3 regions of the Paraburkholderia sp. BR10923 genome follow, and region 2 is predicted to be linked to each of the others. Evidence: predicted binding sites of a transcription regulator. Region 2 holds the regulator's gene; each other region holds the start of a gene.
What was found. Region 2 encodes FNR, which switches genes on or off when oxygen is low (the NO sensors DNR and NnrR bind a similar motif). Its sites were predicted from a motif close to TTGATNNNNATCAA; they were not measured.
Positions count from the first base shown of each region.

Region 1: the regulator FNR is predicted to act here: its motif matches at 4,279-4,292, upstream of AB3X94_RS26250 (universal stress protein).
Region 3: the regulator FNR is predicted to act here: its motif matches at 2,610-2,623, upstream of AB3X94_RS22930 (basic amino acid/polyamine antiporter).

Region 1 is NZ_JBFPKO010000016.1:75,577-80,507, forward strand. Features, by position in the region: partial or broken gene AB3X94_RS26230 (SDR family oxidoreductase) at 1-219, shown strand, start outside; gene AB3X94_RS26235 (MEKHLA domain-containing protein) at 226-684, opposite strand; gene AB3X94_RS26240 (SUMF1/EgtB/PvdO family nonheme iron enzyme) at 1,326-2,618, opposite strand; gene AB3X94_RS26245 (helix-turn-helix domain-containing protein) at 2,732-3,388, opposite strand; gene AB3X94_RS26250 (universal stress protein) at 3,701-4,168, opposite strand; gene AB3X94_RS26255 (FadR/GntR family transcriptional regulator) at 4,451-4,931, shown strand, end outside.
Region 2 is NZ_JBFPKO010000023.1:96,965-101,895, forward strand. Features, by position in the region: gene AB3X94_RS32155 (DUF3564 domain-containing protein) at 1-208, opposite strand, end outside; gene AB3X94_RS32160 (zinc-dependent alcohol dehydrogenase family protein) at 511-1,500, shown strand; gene AB3X94_RS32165 (hypothetical protein) at 1,495-1,773, opposite strand; gene AB3X94_RS32170 (universal stress protein) at 1,895-2,365, shown strand; gene AB3X94_RS32175 (PAS domain S-box protein) at 2,399-3,499, opposite strand; gene fnr (fumarate/nitrate reduction transcriptional regulator Fnr) at 3,622-4,404, opposite strand; gene AB3X94_RS32185 (response regulator) at 4,421-4,828, opposite strand.
Region 3 is NZ_JBFPKO010000012.1:163,871-168,801, reverse strand. Features, by position in the region: gene AB3X94_RS22950 (GFA family protein) at 1-169, shown strand, start outside; gene AB3X94_RS22945 (hypothetical protein) at 166-288, shown strand; gene AB3X94_RS22940 (response regulator) at 296-1,036, shown strand; gene AB3X94_RS22935 (ATP-binding protein) at 1,033-2,376, shown strand; gene AB3X94_RS22930 (basic amino acid/polyamine antiporter) at 2,753-4,174, shown strand; gene arcA (arginine deiminase) at 4,225-4,931, shown strand, end outside.

The DNA.
Region 1 (4,931 bases), on a different contig from region 2:
ATTCAAGGACAACGCCGTTTTGGCCTTCTTCGAAACATCGGGCCGCAATCTGTTCGCGGCGGAAATCGAGGCCGGTGTCCGGCATCACGTCGCGCCTTCTGTCGTTGGCACCGACCGGCTTTCGCAAAGCGGCTATTTCCGCGCGCCAAGATCGTGCAGGAAAAACTCATTCGCGATTCGGGCGTGCCATACACGATCGTGCATTCCACACAGTTCTTCGCGCGATCAGATGTCGCGCGTGCGTGGGATGACCACCGCCTGGCCGTGCAGTGTGCCGTCCGCGTCGAGTAGCTGCCACAGTGTGGCTTGCTCGATGATGAAGCGCTCGCCAGACTTGGTAACACGCACGCCCCTGTAGTTCGTCTCGTAGCCGAGCCGCTGCACGCGTTCGAGGAATTGCTGCCGTTCTTCACGATTCGGGGCCTCGGCGGAAAGCCGGGACGGCAACCTGGTGATTTCATTCCAGCTATATCCAAAGCGGCGCTGTGCGGCCTTGTTGCCGTAAATAAAGACCGGGTCTGGATCGGTATTGTGCGCGAGTACCGCGAATGGGGCATGTTCATAGAGCCATTCGGTCGCTTCAATAACGGACATGACGTGCGGAACCAGCCGGTGACCGACTAGCCGGGCGTAACTGTCGGAAAGCAGTTGGTAAAAAGCCGGATTACGGTGGAGTGGAATCATCGGGTTTATCTCGACGAAGAACATTGGGGACACTGGATCAAGGAATCCTGATCCAGATTGTCCATGAATGGCGAATCCAAGTCGAACAACTGAGACCTGACGGGGACAACGGTGTCGAGCGGCCGATCGAAACCATTGCCGCACCGAAAATCCCGCCGAAGCGGGCCTATGCTAAACGTTAGCTGTGCACGAAGGCGAGCAGATCCGCGTTAGCTTCAACCCCGCTGAGATAGACAGGCCGAGTACTGACAAGGGCGTTCCGCGCTCGGAATGAATAACGCCCTGCTGACATTGGTATAGCGTGAGCCGTCAACGTGATCCGCAAAGCCCTATTCACTGGTGAGGAGGACCATCCTCATCGCAACGAGGGCTTACTCGTGCTGATGCTACTTTCCCGACACGTCCACCCCAGAGCGGTCTGCGAGGCTGATTCCGGCTCTATCCGTCCAGTGGATGGCAACGTTGGTTGGACCCGTCGGATCGCCTGTTTCAGTGGGTTTCGACGCCGCTCGAGAAACTGTGTGCGTCAGCTCGTCGAGGGAACATTGGAGATAGAAGCGTAAACAACAAACTAACCGATAGATGAGTGGGTTGACAGTAAAGCGATAGTCAAGATTTCGCGTCAGCTATCGCTTTATCGATCACCCCCGCACACACCGAAACCCCGCATACACATACTGATAGTGCGGCTGAAACCAGTTGCGAAATTCCGGCCGCAGCATGCACAGCGCCGTACGCGCCGAGCCGCCCTTCAGCACGTAATGCTGTCCATCGAAGAAGTTGGCCGAATAGCCGGGATAGAACGGAAACGCTTCGAACCCCGGCAGCGCTGCGAATAGCGTCGAGGTCCATTCCCAACCGTTGCCGAACTGACCTTCCGCACCGAACGTGCTGACGTTGTCCGGATGCGCATCGACGGGCAGTGGGTCCCAGCTGCGGAAATCGAAATTCCCCGATGCCGCGTGCGGCGCGCCGTGCGCCGCGCGTTGCCATTGCGCCTCCGTCGGCAGGGCTTTGCCGGCCCAGCGCGCGTAGGCGCTCGCTTCGGCGTGGCTCACGTAGACGGGCCAGTCGAGCGGCAACGGCACGTCGTCGAACATCGTGCGCAGCGTCCATGCGGTGCGGCCGTCTTCCGACGTGCGTTGCGACCAGCCGGCCGGATGCTCGATGCACTCCGCTTCCTTCCACGCCCAGTCTTTCGGCGACCACCACTTCGGCTCGCGATAACCGCCGTCTTCGAGGAACTCGAGGAACGCACCGTTCGTGACCATGTATCGATCGATCTCGAACGCGGGCACCTCCACGCCCATCTCGCCGAATTCATTGTCCCAGCCGAAACGGCCGGCCTCGCGCGGCATGCCGAGCACGGTCGTGCCGGCGGGCACGCGGACCATCGACGATAACCCGTCGCGCCGCTCCGTGCGCGTCACCACCGGTTCGCGCAATGCGGTGTTTTTCTGCGCGAGCGGCAACTGATGGAGCATGTACGCGAGCGTTTCCGCGTGCATCAACCGATGCTCGATCGCGACGTTCAGCAACTGCACGGCCGCTTCATCGCCCACCGGGTTGCCGAGTTCGTCGAGCGCGGCGTCGATCTGGCGGCGCGCGCGCATCGCATACTCGCCCACGGCGTCGAGCGACGGCCAATCGCTGGGCTGATCGGTGGGAAAGCCGCCGTCTACCGGATCGATGCCGAATGCGAACAGCTGGTCGAGTTCCGGTGCGAAAGCCGGCAGATCGAACAGACGCTGGTCGAACAGATTGCGATCGAACGCTTCGAGATGGCCGATATAGAACACGACCCGGTGACGCTCGCGGATCGGCCGTTCATAGAGGTAGTCGGGTTTGACGATTGCAAACAGGTCATCAGTGACTTGACGCGCGTCGTGCAGGCGCTGCACGAGCGGATGATGCGGGGCAGGGTCGCGATTCATTGGGGCCGGGTCTCCATGCAACACGGTCGCCGTGGGGGCGGTCTGAAAACTTTACCCCCTTGCAGACGGCGTGCCAAGACGAACCGCGCGACCGTTCAGCCCCGGCCAGCCGCTCAGACCTGCCGCAAGCCTTCGAGATCGACGATGTGAATATGCTTGCCCCGCGTGTCGATCAGGCCACGCTTTTGAAATCTTGACAGCGTGCGGCTGACCGTTTCGAGCGTCATGCCGAGGTAGCTGCCCATGTCCTCGCGCGTCATGCGCAGGTTGAATTCCGACCACGAGTAGCCGCGCTGCGCATTGCGCTGCGACACGTCCAGCAGGAAGGCGGCGACGCGTTCGTCGGCGGACAGCGAGCCGAGCACCATCATCTGCGCGGCCTCGCTGACGATCTGCGCACCCAGCAGCTTGTGCATGCGCTCCTGGATCGAACCGATTTCGCGGCATAGCTGCTTCAGCGCACTGTATGGAACGATGCACACCGTGCTGTCTTCCAGCGCGACGGCGCTGCACGCATGGAGGTCCGCGCTGATGCCGTCGAGCCCGAGCGGCTCGCCCGCAAGACGCAGGCCGGTGACCTGCTCGCGGCCGTCGCGGTGGACCATCACGGTCTTCATCGAGCCGGAACGCAGCGCGTAGATGCTGTCAAAGCGGTCGCCGCTGCGATACAGCGCTTCGCCGCGCGGCACCGAGCGCGCCGAGCAGATCAGCGTTTCGAGCTTCGGCAGCTCCTCCGCCGACAGCCCCTGCGGCATGCAGATCTGACGCATCGAACAACTGGAGCAGCGCGCGGCGGTGCGTGCGGTGGCGCGTCCCGCCATGGACTCGCGGCTGCCGCTCGCGGCAGAGCCGGCGGAGCGGGTCGAGGAACGGGGCACAGCGGTAGGATTCAGCATGTTCTGCGCGCAATTGATTATTGGTAGTGGTGAAATTGTCCCACCCGTTATGACCCTCAACGGGTGGCAAAGTGACGCGTTCGCTGCCTCGCTTTCCTGGCGACGGTGCTGCCCCGACGAAGGTGGGAAGGCGAGCCGCCGCGGCTTATGTCGTCGTGGCTCACCGTCTTGCGCATGATGACCGTGTCAGACGGGTTGCTTGTCGGCGCCCGCGGCGGACGGTACCAGCAGAACCGGCAGCGTGGCCTGGCGCACGCAGCGTTCGGCGACGCTGCCGAGAATCAGCCGCTGGAAGCCACGCCGGCCGTGCGTGCCCATCACGAGCAGGTCTGCGTTGAATTCGGCGGCGGCGTGCAGCACGATCTCGGCGACATCGCCGAGCGACGAAGCCTCGGAAACCCCCGGGTCGCCTTTCACACCTTGCTCGGCCATCACTTTCGAAAACTCCGCACGCAGCTCCTGGCCTTCCTCGATCAGCCGGTTGCGCAGGATCGACGGGTCGTAGCCGGGCGCCTCGAAGTACATCGGCGTATTTTCGACGACATAAAACGGCCGCAGCACAGCGCCATTCGACTTGGCGAGTTCGAGCGCCGCTTCGAACGCACGGCGCGAGGTATTGCTGCCGTCGACCGCTACAAGGATGCGTTTGTACATATCGGCTCCACGTCAAAAAAGCGTCTGCCACATTGCTAGCCGCGGCGGGGTTTTATTGATCTTTTATACCAATGGAGCTTAGATGATTGCCGGAAAAGATGCACTCGACCAGGATGTAAATCAAACATTTGCCAAATATTCAGACCGGGCGCGGACGAAATGGCGGGCGCGGCGGCGCGCGCGAGTGGCCTTGCATGCTTACAAACCGCATAAGTTTGCTGAAGCTGGAACAAGGTTGGCCTTACAATCAGGCCATATTCAGACAAGCTGGCCAGTCCGCTGATGAACGATCGAAAAACCAAGGGCTTACCCGACCAGATCTACGGCGACATTCTCAACCGCATCCTCGAAGGCGAGTACAAGGAAGGCGAACGGTTGCCGACCGAGCATGCGCTGGCGGAGCGTTTCGCCACGTCCCGGCCGACCGTGCGCGAAGCGCTCGCGCGATTGCGGGCCGACGGCATCATCTCGACGCGGCACGGCTCTGGAACGACCGTCGCGCGGCGCCCCGACCCGGACGTGCGCCGCTTCGCGCCGCTCGAAACGCTGTCCGATATCCGCCGCTGCTATGAGTTTCGCATCGTGACCGAGGCGGGCGCGGCCGCGCAGGCAGCGCTGAAGGCCGACGCCCAGGACATCGCCGCGATCCAGCATGCGTGGGACGAGCTCGAGCGCATCATCGAGGCGCAGGGCATCGGCGCGAAGGACGACTTCCTGTTCCACCAGGCGGTCGCGCGGGCGTCGAAGAATCCGTTTTTCATCA
Region 2 (4,931 bases):
GCCCCTCGAGCACGCAGACCGGCACCGTGCTATGCGGCCCGCACACGAGCGTATCGCCGCAATCCACATGCAAAGCGCCCCATTCGGGCAACTCGAGCCCGAAATGACCTTCGCGCGACCATTGCCGGGTGTCCTTGTCGAGCCAGAGAATGGCGAAGGCCATCGGGTTGACACGATCGAACGTGTCGAGATGAACGGTCAAGCGCATGACAAGTCTCCGCAATATAAATGGCTGGTTCGTATTGGCTAAGTACCTATCGCACGAGCGTGTGCGCGCCCACGAGCAGATAAGCTCGGATTCCCGCAATCACGGCACGGGCCCCCTATCAGGAATAAGATCAGTGTACGGGCGGCGAAACGGCCCTTATTGACCTCGATCAAACGGTTTAGGGCGGCGACCGATCGCGCGACACAATGGCACGCCTATGCTGATCTGATGAGAGCGGCGCGCAGCTCACGATCTGCATGACGTCAGCGTGCCGCCACCGAAGCGTCTGAAGGAGAAACCCGATGCGAGCGATGGTGTTCGACGGCAGCTCGGCGACGCTGACCGAGCGGGAAGTGCCGGACCCGCGGCCCGGCGCCGGCGAGATTCTGATCGACGTTCATGCCTGCGGCGTATGCCGCACGGACCTGCATCTGGTCGATCGCGACCTCGAGCATCCAAAGCGGCCGGTGATTCCAGGCCACGAAATCGTCGGCGTGGTGGCCGAGTTGGGCGCGGGCGTCAGCGGTTTCAACGTGGGCGAACGGGTCGGCGTGCCGTGGGTCGGGCGCACCTGCGGTCACTGCCGCTACTGTCTGTCCGCCCGCGAAAATCTCTGTGAAGACGCCGGCTTCACCGGCTACACGATCGACGGCGGCTATGCCGAGCGCACGGTCGCCGATAACCGCTACTGCTTCCATCTGCCGCCGCACTACAGCGATATCGAGGCCGCGCCGCTGCTGTGCGCGGGTCTGATCGGCTATCGCACGTTGAGCATGGCGGGCGACGCCGAACGGATCGGCATCTACGGTTTCGGCGCGGCCGCGCATCTCGTCGCGCAGGTCGCGCGTCACCGGCAGCGCACCGTCTATGCGTTCACGCGTCCCGGCGATCACGCGGCCCAGCAACTCGCGCTGCGCCTCGGCGCGACATGGGCGGGCGGCAGCGACGAGGCGCCGCCCAGCGAACTCGACGCCGCACTGCTGTTCGCGCCGGTCGGCGCACTGGTGCCGCTGGCGCTGCAGGCGGTCGCGAAGGGCGGCGTGGTGGTGTGCGGCGGGATTCATATGAGCGACATTCCGTCGTTCCCGTACGCGTTTCTGTGGGGCGAGCGGCGCGTCGTATCGGTCGCCAATCTGACCCGCGACGATGGGCTTGCGTTCATGCGCAGCGCCGCGGAGACCCGGCTCGCGATCGAGACGACCACCTACCCGTTGCGCGACGCGAACCGCGCGCTCGACGATCTGCGCCACGGCAAGCTGACCGGCGCGGCCGTGCTCGCGGTCCGCTCATGATTTGTTCGCGAGCCATGGTCGCTTGATGCAGATCAAGCCGCCCGCTGCGCCGGCGTTCATTATGTAAGCGCGCACCGTTGGGCGCCCCGTCTCGGTCCGAGGCGCGACGCGACGATCCGAGGAAAGCCGATGAACACTGCTGCCGAGCGCAACACCTTCCACCGCGTGATGATCGCGTCCGCGGGCGGCACCGGACTCGCGCTCGCCACGCATGTCGCCCGGCAGTTCGTCGCCGCGGATGCGCGCTTTCGTCTCGTCGACCGCGACCAGCACGCGGCTCACCGCCGCGGCATACGCGCGGCACGCCGCATCCGGGCAGTGCGGGCGGGCCCTTTTATCTGTAGCAGGGGCGCGCCACGCACGTTGACAAATCCAACCTCAGTGGAGAATCGGCATGTACCAACATATCCTCGTCGCGCTGGACGGCAGTAGCTTCTCGAAACGCGCGCTGAAAGAAGCGGTGACTCTCGCCGCGTTGACGAAGGCCGTCGTGCATCCGGTTTATGTAGTCGACAAGACGCCGATCTTTTCCTATGCCGGCTATTACGACCCGCTCGCGCTAGTCGAAGCATTGCGCCAGGACGGCCACTCGGTGCTCGAGGAGGCCGAGCAGGCCTGCGCCGCCGCCGATGTGCGCTGCCGGCCCGCGATGGTCGAGTCGGAGAGCCTGTCCGACGATGTCGCCACGATCGTGCTGCGCCACGGCGAGCAGGTCCACGCCGATCTGCTCGTGCTGGGCACGCATGGGCGACGCGGCTTGCGGCGCCTCGTGATCGGCAGCGTGGCGGAGCGGGTGCTGCGTTTCTCGACCTGTCCGGTGTTGCTGATGCGCGAGCAGATGAGCGAGGAAGCGCCCGAGGAGTAATCCGCGGTAGCGGGGCGCGGCGGCGTGGGAGCACTACACGAGCGCGTCGGCTGGTATCTGGATCGAGATCCTGAAACCATGGCCCGGCGAGCTGATGAACGACACGTTGCCGCGCAACTGCCGCACTCGTTCGCGAATGCCAAGCAGCCCGAATGAAGTTGTTCCCTGCGCATGATCCAGCCCGACACCAACGCCGTCATCGTCGATATCGAGCGATACGATCGGGCCCGCGCAGGTCATGTCGATGCGTACGCGCCTCGCCTTGGCGTGCCGCGCGACGTTCGTCAACGCCTCCTGAACGATGCGAAACAGCGCCGTCGCCGCGAATTCGCCGCATACCGGCTCGGCGGGTTCGAGATGCACGCTGGAGCGCACGTTGTAGCGTTTCGTGAAGTCTTCGGCCAGCCAGTCGAGCGCGGCGGCCAGTCCGAGGTCGTCGAGCAGCGGGGGGCGCAGATCGGCGGCGATGCGCCGCAGCGAAGCGGCCATCCAGTCGATCTGCTGTTGCAGCTCACGCGTTTGCGCCGCAAGCGGCTCAGTGTCGGCTTGCTTGTTCAGCTTCGCTTCGAGCAGCGCGACGCTCATTTTTAGCGCCGTCAGCCGTTGGCCGAGATCGTCGTGCAGTTCGCGCGCAATCCGTTTCTGCTCGTTTTCACGGGCGATGTGCGCGTGCGTGGATACCTGGCTCGCGCGTTCGAGTTCCGCGAGACGCATGCGCTCGGTCAGATCGCGCGTGACCTTGGCGAAGCCGAGCAGCGCGCCCGACGCATCGTGCACGGCGGAAACGACCGCATTAGCCCAGAAACGCGAGCCGTCGCGACGCACACGCCATCCTTCGTCCTCGGCGCGGCCTACGGCTGCGGCGGTTTCCAGTTCGCGCGCGGGCTTGCCGGCCGCGATGTCTTCCGGGGTATAGAACTTCGAGAAATGCTGGCCGATGATTTCTTCGGGCGTGTAGCCCTTGATGCGCTGTGCGCCGGGATTCCAGCTGGTGACGCGGCCGGCGGGGTCCAGCATGAAGATAGCGTAGTCCTGCACCGCCTCGACCAACATGAAATAGCGATCCTCGACGGACACGTCCGACCCGGACGCAGCACTGGTGAAGCAGGAAGACTCGCCGCTCGATAGACCCATCGCTCCTCCAGGCGGCCACGCAAGGTCGCGTACCGCAACGCACTGAGTTATATCAGTTCAGGAGCGCCTGTTCCACCCAGCATGTCCCGCGAACGAACGTGGGGCGAGCGTCGCGCCGGTGCTCAAACCCGAGCCAGTCGTTCCGGATCTTCGATGCGGATCGTTTTGCCGTTCGCCTTGACGAGGTGCTCGCGCTGGAACTTCGAGAACATCCGGCTCACCGTTTCGAGCTTCATGCCCAGAAAGCAGCCGATTTCCTCGCGCGTCATGCGCAGATGAAACTCCGCCGCGGAAAAGCCGCGCGCCTTGAAGCGCTTCGACAGATTCAGCAAAAACGTCGCGACGCGCTGCTCGGCGGTCATCGTGCCGAGCAGCATCATCTGGCTCGATTCGCGCACGATCTCGCCGCTCATCATCTGATAGATGTGATGCTGCATCGGTTTGATCTCGCGACAGATCGCCTCGAGCTGCGCGAACGGAATGATGCACACGACGCTATCTTCGAGCGCAATCGCATCGCAATTCTGCTTGCCCTCGCCGATGCCGTCGAGGCCAAGCGAGTCGCCGGCAATCTGGAAGCCAGTCACGTGCTCGCGACCGTCGCGATGCATGACCACGGTTTTGAATGAGCCGGCGCGTATCGCGTAGATGCTTTGAAACTCGTCGCCCGCGCGATACAGCGCGTCGCCGCGTTTGATCGAGCGCGTCGCGCAGATCAACGCATCGAGCCGGCTCAGTTCGTCCGGTGTCAGCTCGGGCGGCATGCAGATCGCGCGCATCGCGCAGGTGGAGCAGCCCGTGACGGCATGGCGTGCCGCCGCGGTGCTGGGCGCGACGTGGATCGGTACGACGTGCGAGGTGCGAGGCGCGTCGTGGCGGGGTTCACGGACTGCGGCAACTTGCATGATCGGCTCCTCGCGGTCAGACCCGGTGCGCACGACGCGCATAGGCAATCGCTTCGATGGCGCGGCAGGCGAGCTCGAACTCCGAGGTCTTGTCGAAGAAGAAGTCGGCGCCCGCCGCTTCGCACGCGCGGCGAAACGCCGTCGCGTCATGATTGGTCAGCACGATGCTGACGATGGACGGCCGCACCCGCGCTAGCGCAGCGAGCAGCAGGAGGTCGGTCTTGCCCGAGAAGCACGGGTCCAGCACCGCGACATCGGCGCGACTCGCGACGATGTCGTCGAACGCGTGCTCGACGCCCGCCGACTCGCCGGCGATTTCGATGCCGGGAATCAGCGCGATCAGGCAAGCAAGCCGGCGCCGGACCTCGACCGCATCGTCGACGAGGAAGACTCTCGATAAGGTGGCTGATGGGGCGGTGTCCATACCAACCAGTATTGGCGACCTAATCTTGGAAACATATCGGCAGCGCTTTAAGCGGTGCTAGGAGTTCAGGTAGTGGTTGTAGGATTATTCCTAGTGGGTTGCT
Region 3 (4,931 bases), on a different contig from region 2:
CGCGAAACACTACTTCTGCAAGCATTGCGGCATCTATCCTTTTCATCAGACGCGCAGGGATCCGCTGCAATGGCGCGTCAACATCGGCTGCCTCGACGGGGTCGATCCTTATGTGCTCGAAGCCAGCGTGGCCGACGGCGCGAGTCTTTCCGTGCTGGAGGACGCATGAAACGCCTGTTTGCCATCGCCGTGTTCGTCGTGGGCGGCTTCGCGGCGGAACTCGCGCATCCGTTGCAGTGTTCACTGATCCAATCGAGCGGCGTGCAACTCAAACGCCGCGGCAGATAATCCGTCGATGGAAACCTCCGACCACGTACTGATCGTCGACGACGATCGCGGGATCCGCGAACTGCTCGCGGGATACCTCGAGAAAAACGGCGTGCGCGTCACGCTCGCGGCCAATGGCCGCCAGATGCGCGCCGCGCTCGAGAACGGCGCGCCCGACCTGATCGTGCTCGACCTGATGCTGCCCGGCGAAGACGGCCTCGTGCTGTGCCGCGAGCTGCGCGCGGGCAAGTTCCGCGCGGTGCCGATTCTGATGCTGACGGCGCGCAGCGAGGAAGCGGACCGGATCGTCGGACTCGAAATGGGCGCCGACGATTACCTGACCAAACCGTTCGCCGCACGCGAGCTGCTCGCGCGAATCCGCTCGGTGCTGCGCCGCGCGCGCATGCTGCCGCCCGGCATGGAGGTGACGGAGTCGGCGCCGATGCTGTGCTTCGGCGACTGGCGGCTCGACACGACCGCGCGCCATCTGCTCGACGCGGACGGCACCGAAGTGGCGTTGAGCGGCGCGGAGTACCGTCTGTTGCGCGTGTTTCTCGATCACCCGCAGCGCGTGCTCACGCGCGACCAGCTGCTGAACCTGACCCAGGGACGCCAGGCCGATCCGTTCGACCGCTCGATCGATCTGATGGTGAGCCGCCTGCGTCAGCGCCTGCGCGACGGCGCGCGCGAGCCGCGCTACATCAAGACGCTGCGCAGCGAGGGCTACGTGTTTTCGGCAGCGGTCACCGCGATCGGAGATCCGCAATGAGCGTATCTGTGTCACCGTCGTTGCTGCGCTGGCCGCATTGGCCGCGCACGCTGTTCGCGCGGCTCGCGGTGATTCTGTTCATCGGGCTCGCGCTCGCGCAGGCTTTGTCGTTCTGGCTCACGATGACCGAGCGCGACCAGACGATGACCAACATCATGATGGGCTACATCGAGCGCGAGGTGGCGAGCTCGGTCGCGCTGCTCGACCATCTGCCGCCCGACGAACGCGCCCAATGGCTGCCGCGGCTTGCGCGGCGCAGCTACGAGTTCGTGCTCGGCGAGGGCGTGGCCGGCGCACCGGTCGACGCAAGCCTGTCGGCGCGCGTCGCGCAATCGATCGGCGACGGCATCGGCACGCGATATCCGTTGACCGTCAACGCGGTGCCAGGCGATCGCGAGCGTCTGCAGGTGCACCTGAAACTGAGCGACGGCACGCCGCTCACCATCGACCTGCGACCGATGCCCGGCGCACCGTTGTCGCGCTGGCTGCCGCTCGTGCTGACGCTGCAATTGCTCGTGCTCGGCGCCTGCTGCTGGCTGGCGGTGCGGCTCGCGACGCGCCCGCTCAATCAGCTCGCAGTCGCGGCCGACACGCTCGGCCCCGACCTGAAGGCCGACCGTCTGCCCGAAGCCGGTCCGTCCGAAGTGGCGCGCGCCGCGCGCGCGTTCAACGCGATGCAGGATCGGATCGCCACGTACATGACCGAGCGCATGCAGATTCTCGCGGCGATTTCGCACGATCTGCAGACGCCGATCACGCGCATGCGTCTGCGCGTCGACACGATGGACGACGACAGCGAAGCCGCGAAGCTGCGCCAGGACCTGCAGGAAATGGAGGCGCTGGTAAAGGAAGGGGTCACGTATGCGCGCACGATGCACGGCACGACCGAAGTGCCGCGCCGCATCGATCCCGATGCACTGTTCGATAGCCTCGTCTGCGATTACGTGGACGCCGGTCAGCAAGTGTCGCTGCAGGGCCAGTTCGGCCAGTCGCTGAGATTGCGTCCACAGGCGTTGAAGCGCATCGTCGGCAATCTGGTCGATAACGCGCTGAGGTACGCCGGCGCCGCGCAGATCGAGATCGGCGCGTTGCACGATGGCGAGGCGACCGTGTCGGTGCTCGATCGCGGTCCCGGCATTCCGGCCGAGTCGCTGGAGACGGTGTTCGAGCCGTTCGTGCGACTCGAAGATTCGCGCAATCGTCAAACAGGCGGCACGGGGCTGGGGCTCGCGATCGCGCGGCAACTCGCGCTTTCGATGGACGCGACGCTCACGCTGCACAACCGCGTTGGCGGCGGCCTCGAAGCGCGGCTGACGTTGAGGAAGTTGCGCGAGTCATAGTTGGACCCAAAACCCGCCACTGCGAAATCGTCATCGGGTTTGGACCATTGATGACGTTCGCGCGTCATTCCGAGCTGTCGCTCAACTGCTTATCAGTAGTTCTGAGCGACCACATTTTCAGCTCGCTTCAGCGATTCCCATCATTCGAGAAAACCGCGTTGGTGATGCGACACGTCGCATTATTGTTAAATCATCGATATTGAATGCGACTTATCGATGCGAGCGGCGATAAATTGACAAACGTCAGCGGACAGACCATTCTTTTCGTGTGGTGGTTGCAGAGTAACGCGGCTGATCAACAGCAAGATTGGCCGAGAGACACGTTTCGTTCGAATCTGATTACAGATCCTGGTTGGGTCACTAAAAAGGAATCCGAATGGCGTCCACTCCACAAAAGCTTTCAAAAGTGCAGCTCACCGGGATGGTCGTTGGCGGCATGGTCGGAGCCGGGATATTTTCCCTACCGCGTACCTTCGCCGACGCCACCGGTCCGCTGGGCGCCCTGATCGCATGGCTGATTGCGGGCACGGGCATGTATATGCTGGCGCGCGTGTTTCAGACGCTGGCGGAAAGAAAGCCAGAACTGGACGCCGGCGTGTTCGCGTATGCGAGAGCGGGTTTTGGCGACTATCCGGGCTTTCTTTCCGCATTTGGCTACTGGATCAGCAGTTGTATCGGCAATGTTTCTTACTGGGTGCTGATCAAGTCGACACTCGGCGCATTTTTTCCGGTGTTCGGCGAGGGTAATACGGTCGTCGCGATCGTCGTTGCTTCGATCGGCATCTGGCTATTTCATTACATGATCCTGAAAGGCGTGCAGCAGGCGGCCTTCATCAACAGTATTGTTACGGTCGCCAAGATCATTCCGATTCTGGTGTTCATTCTGATCCTGTTGTTCGGCTTTCGGATGGACCTGTTCCAGGCCAACCTCTACGGCGGCGGTCTCGAAGGCAATATCTTCGAGCAGGTGCGGGCCACGATGCTGGTCACCGTGTTCGTATTTATCGGCATCGAAGGGGCGAGCGTTTATTCCCGTTATGCAAAGAAGCGCTCCGACGTCGGGCAATCGACGATATTCGGCTTCGTCGTCGTCACCTCGCTGATGGTGCTCGTGACGATGCTGCCTTATGCGGTGCTCGAGCGCGTGGACATTGCGGCGATGCGGCAGCCGTCGATGTCTGCGGTGCTCGAAGCGGTGGTCGGTCACTGGGGAGCCGTTTTCGTCAGCATAGGTCTGCTGATTTCGGTGCTCGGCGCTTATCTGGCCTGGTCGTTGATCTGCGCCGAAGTGTTGTTCTCGGCGGCGAGGACCGAAGACATGCCTGCGATCTTCGGCAAGGAAAACGTCAACAAGACGCCGGCTAATGCATTGTGGCTGACCAACATCGTGGTGCAGTTGCTCGTCATCAGCACGTACTTCTCGCGCGATGCATTCGCGCTGATGTTGAATCTGACGAGCGCGATGTCGTTGATTCCGTACCTGCTCGTCGCGGTGTTCGGATGCATGAACGCGAATCGCGGCGACGGTTACGACCTTCGCGCCGACGAGCGCCGGCGCGACCTGATCATGGCCGCGATCGCCGTGATCTATACCGCATTCATGATCTTCGCGGGCGGCCTGAAATTCATTCTGCTTGCCGCGGTGCTGTACGCGCCCGGCACAGCACTTTATTTTTGGGCGCGACGAGAGCAGAGCAAGAACGTTTTCATCATTTCCGATTGGTTCATCTTTACCGTCATCGTCATTGGCGCAATCATCGGCATCTACGCCCTCGTAACCGGAAGGATCACAATCTAACGACATCAGATTGAACAGAGCGGGTCACCACTGATATTCAGGAGGTCATCATGGCGAACACGGACGCGAAAGCGGGTGAATTGGGCGTCTACTCGGAAGTCGGGCAGTTGCGCAAAGTGATGGTCTGCGCACCGGGGCTCGCGCATCAACGTCTTACCCCGAGCAATTGCGATGAACTGCTGTTCGACGACGTACTGTGGGTCGAGAACGCGAAGCGCGACCACTTCGACTTCGTCACGAAGATGCGCGACCGTGGCGTCGAAGTGGTGGAGATGCACAATCTGCTCTCCGAAACGGTCGCGGTGCACGAAGGCAAGAAATGGATTCTGGACAACCAGGTGGTGCCGAATCAGGTCGGCCTCGGCTTTATCGATGAATTGAGAAGCTATCTGGAAGGGCTCGACAATCGCAAGCTGGCCGAAACGCTGATTGGCGGGCTATCCACGCACGACTTCCCGGAAGCGCACGGCGGCAAGGCGCTGGAGGTTGCGAAGGAAGCGGCGGGCGGTACCGAATATCTGCTGCCGCCGTTGCCGAACACGCTGTACACGCGCGACACGACCTGCTGGATCTATGGCGGCGTCACGCTGAATGCGCTGTACTGGCCGGCCCGTCACGAAGAGACGATCCTGACCACGGCGATCTACAAGTTCCACCCCGACTTCGCGGGCAAGGTCAACGTGTGGTGGGGCGATCCGACCCAGGATCACGGTCTCGCCACGCTGGAAGGCGGCGACGTGATGCCGATCGGCAAGGG